2 regions of the Corallincola spongiicola genome follow, and region 2 is predicted to be linked to the other one. Evidence: predicted binding sites of a transcription regulator. Region 2 holds the regulator's gene; the other holds the start of a gene.
What was found. The regulator sigma-54, encoded in region 2, starts transcription at its own class of promoters, with help from an activator protein. The targets are predictions, from matches to a motif close to GTTGGCACGNNNNTNGNNT.

Region 1: EXY25_RS02415 (nitrate reductase) is a predicted target of sigma-54. The motif match lies at 1,122-1,140, and genes of this name have one in related genera.

What each region holds. Positions count from the first base shown of each region.
Region 1 covers NZ_SHLY01000001.1:558,304-560,510, forward strand. Annotated here, with positions in the region: gene cobA (uroporphyrinogen-III C-methyltransferase) at 1-774, opposite strand, end outside; gene EXY25_RS02415 (nitrate reductase) at 1,176-2,207, shown strand, end outside.
Region 2 covers NZ_SHLY01000004.1:241,591-243,797, reverse strand. Annotated here, with positions in the region: gene ptsN (PTS IIA-like nitrogen regulatory protein PtsN) at 1-271, opposite strand, end outside; gene hpf (ribosome hibernation promoting factor) at 280-567, opposite strand; gene EXY25_RS13275 (RNA polymerase factor sigma-54) at 599-2,095, opposite strand; gene lptB (LPS export ABC transporter ATP-binding protein) at 2,185-2,207, opposite strand, start outside.

The DNA of each region.
Region 1 (2,207 bases), on a different contig from region 2:
GCCAATAACGACCAATGTTGGAGATGGCAACTGGTGTTGCTTTGCCAATTCGGGCAACGTTTCTAATGTGCCTATAACGGTTTGTTGTTCTGGACGGCAGCCATTGGAAATCAAAGCGGCCGGCGTGTTGGTTGGCATACCGTGATGAGACAGTTCACGGCGAATATCAGGAAGTTTGCTCAGCCCCATATAGATAACTAGCGTTTGTGCCGGGCGGGCAAGGGCATGCCAATCAAGGTTAAGTCCGGTTTCACCGTGGGCGGTAATAAAGGTACAAGCTTGTGCCATACCGCGGTGAGTGAGTGGGATACCTGCGTAGCTGGTGCAGCCCGATGCCGCAGTGATACCTGGCACGATCTCTACATCAACGCCAATTTTACGCAGGCTTAAGGCTTCTTCACCGCCACGACCAAATATAAACGGGTCGCCTCCTTTAAGACGGCAAATGTTAAATCCTTCAGCCGCCTTAGTGACTAACAACTCGTTTAGTGCCGACTGGCTGATGCTATGATGATTTTTCGATTTGCCGACAAACAGCGCTGCGGTTTGTTCTGGAAACAACGCCCTAATTTCATCGCTGACCAGCGCATCGTAGAGAATTAGGTCTGCTTGTTGAATAATGCGCAGAGCTTTAACTGTTAGCAGTTCAGCGTCACCTGGGCCCGAGCCGACCAACCAGACTTTACCTTGCGAAGAGGCTGACTTTGATGGAGTTGACTGCTGCTTAAGCGCTCTTGTTTCATTGTTCAGCGCGATAATCTTATTTCCCATCATTTACCCTCAAACTTGCTGCTGGTTGTAAAAACAACGCTATTTAGCTAGGTACAAAGCAAGGTTGAGGCCAACTGTGTTTTTGATTGGTTGTTTTTATCTAACACGCTGTAATTTATTGATTTATTTTCCAGCCTCGATTGGTGGTGTCTAAATCCATTCTATGAGTAGGGGTAGTAGGTCTATCTCGCTATAGGTAGTGTTTTGATAAGCTGCTTGCCCAATGTGATCTAGGTTGCACTTTTATCTTGCGCCAATAAAGTGCAGTCGGGGAAGCTTTAACGAGTTGTCAATTTAAGGCACTAAGGCTGAAATGCCGTTACGGCGGGGGTTTTACGATGTTTTGGCAGTGTGGCAAGGGTATTGCACCAAAGCAACGCAGAGATGTTTATTAGGAGTATTCCATGACCAACGACTGGGTGAAAACAACCTGCCCATACTGTGGCGTCGGGTGTGGCGTTGAAGCCAAAGCAGATGAATCGGGCAAGGTCACTATCCGTGGTGACAAATCCCACCCAGCGAATTATGGAAAGCTGTGTTCTAAAGGGCTCGCGCTAGGCGACACGGTTGTACCCACCGGGCGCTTAACGCACCCCTATCAAGATGGTCAGCGTATTAACTGGCAACAGGCACTGAACACGGTAGCGAACCAGTTTCGCGATACGATAGATGCCCACGGACCAGACTCTGTCGCGCTTTATGTGTCCGGCCAGTTGCTCACCGAAGACTACTACGTCGCCAACAAATTGATGAAAGGCTACGTTGGCTCAGCCAACATCGATACCAATAGCCGACTTTGCATGTCATCTGCGGTGGCGGGGCATAAGCGTGCATTTGGTACTGACACCGTACCTGGTTGTTATCAGGATTTTGAAGTGGCAGACTTACTTGTGCTGGTTGGTTCGAATTTAGCCTGGTGTCACCCCATCCTGTTTCAGCGGGTAAAGCAGGCCAAGTTAGACCGGCCAAACATGAAGATCATTGTGATCGATCCGCGGGTAACAGATACCTGTGATATCGCCGATCTACACTTGCCGATCAAGCCCGGCAGCGATGTCTTACTGTTCAATGCATTACTGGCTTATCTGGCAGCGAACGATCATCAAGATCCTGAGTATCTTTCCAAATATACCGAAGGGGCCGAGCAAGCACTGCACGCTGCCCATGCCGATCAGGGCGATTTGGGTGATTTACAACAAGTCGCGGCAAAGTTAGGTATCGATAGTGCTAAGTTGACCGAATTTATGGCGCTGTTTGCTGCTACAGAGAAAGTCACCACCGTATATTCTCAAGGCGTAAACCAGTCCACCAGTGGCGTGGATAAAGTCAACGCGATCATCAATTGTCATCTGTTAACGGGTCGTATCGGACGCCCCGGCATGGGCCCGTTTTCTATTACCGGTCAGCCTAATGCGATGGGTGGACGCGAAGTGGGT
Region 2 (2,207 bases):
CATCAAAGGCGATAGGCTCATCGCACTGCAATAACACGGCGACTGCTTTATTGGCGTTAGTGATCCTACCGTGGGGAATGGCAATGCCGTTACCTATACCGGTACTGCCTTTCTTTTCACGTTCTAGAATACTTTCGAAAATGGCTTTGTGGCCATGTTCTGGCAAGTGTTTGGCTGCCAATTCACTGGCCATTTCTAATATTCGTTTCTTACTTGAACCATGGACTGCACTTCGGGTGCAGTCCAGGCTAAGTATGGATGATATATCCATAGACATCTCTAGTGAGCGTTTAGCTTTTCTTTGTGTTTTATTACTTGCCGATCGAGTTTATCGATCAACGAGTCAATAGCTGCATACATATCACGATGCTCTGCATTCGCAAAGATCTCTCCACCATTTAGGTGCAGTGTGGCTTCGGCTTTTTGGGTTAATTTCTCAACATTGAGGATCACGTGGACATTGTTGATGTGGTCAAAGTGGCGCTCTAATTTACTAAATTTTCCGTCGACATACTCTCGCAGAGAGTCTGTTACTTCTACATGATGGCCGGTAAGATTGATTTGCATAGACCTCATCCTTATTTAGTTTTATTGCCTGCTATAGCAAGCTTTTTCGCTGATTTGACGGTGGAATAGACAAGGATTCCCGATACTTCGCAATGGTTCTCCGCGCTACCTGAATTCCCTGATCTGCCAGTAGGTCAGCAATCTTGCTATCTGACAAAGGCTTATTAGGGATTTCTGCCGCCACAAGTTTCTTGATTAACGCTCTAATTGCCGTTGAAGAACATTCTCCGCCACTTTCAGTACTGACATGACTGGAGAAGAAATACTTGAGTTCGAAAATACCCCGCGGGGTATGCATATATTTTTGTGTGGTTACTCGAGAGATGGTGGACTCGTGCATATCAACCGCTAAGGCAATATCATTGAGTACCATTGGCTTCATCGCTTCATCGCCGTACTCAAAGAAGTCGCGTTGGAACTGTACAATACAGTTGGCGACCTTGAGTAGGGTGTCGTTACGACTTTCCAGACTTTTGATAAACCACTTCGCTTCCTGCAGGTGGGAGCGTATATATTGACTGTCAGTGGTGTTCTTTACCGTCCGGCTCATCGCTGCGTATTGCTGATTCACTTTCAGCTTGGGTACCGAGTCGGGGTTTAGCTCAACCACCCAACGTCCAGCTTTTTTCATTACCGACACATCGGGGATCACATATTGCTCATCACCGCTGATCACTGCGCTGCCGGGACGCGGATTCAACGATTGGATCACCCGCAGAACTTCACGGAGCTGGTCTTCTTTCAGTTTGGTCTTGCGCATCAATTGGCGATAATCCCGGCTGGCTAGCAGGTCAATATACTGGCCAATAACCTGGCGGCACTCTTTTAGCCAAGGTGTCTCTTTGGCAAACTGATTGAGTTGTACCAGCAGACACTCCTGCAATGTGCGGGCACCTACGCCAATGGGATCGAACAGTTGTACTCGCTTAATGACCGCTTCTACTTCATCAAGTTCGATATCTTCCTGCCCTAAAGAAGTAAGAATATCGTCGGCGGTGACCGTCAGGTAACCCGATTCATCAATCCCATCGATTATCGATGTCGCAATGGCTCTGTCGACATCTGTGAACGGGGTTAATTGCATCTGCCATTCCAGATGATCTTGCAACGACTCTGTGGTTTCGCCTTGATAGGTAAAGTCGGCGTCATCACTGAACGAGGAACCTGAAACGGGCGCTGCTGAAAGGTGGTCATCCCAGGTTGTATCGGTAGGCAGTTCTTCATTGATTTGTTGTTGGTTGAGCGCCTCAGATGTTTCCATGGCTGCATCTTCGCGCTCTTCCGACTGATTATTTTCAGCATTAGCCGTGGTTTGTTCCAGCTTGTCAGTCGCGGTATGGCTTTCACCATTAACTTGCTCACTGGTTTCTTCCGCTTCGTTTTGCTCGAGTAGCGGATTATTATCCAGCGCTTCTTGGATCTCTTGCTGAAGGTCGAGCGTCGACAATTGCAATAGCCGGATTGCTTGCTGCAATTGCGGCGTCATGGTGAGTTGCTGACCTAAACGTAACTGTAATGACGGTTTCATCTACTTCCGTGACATTTAAAATAATGCTGTTGCTGTCATCGTTAATCGGCACTCAAAAGAGCCCGATGTATCAACGCTGGTTACTTACACTATAGCCGGAATTGTTCCCCGA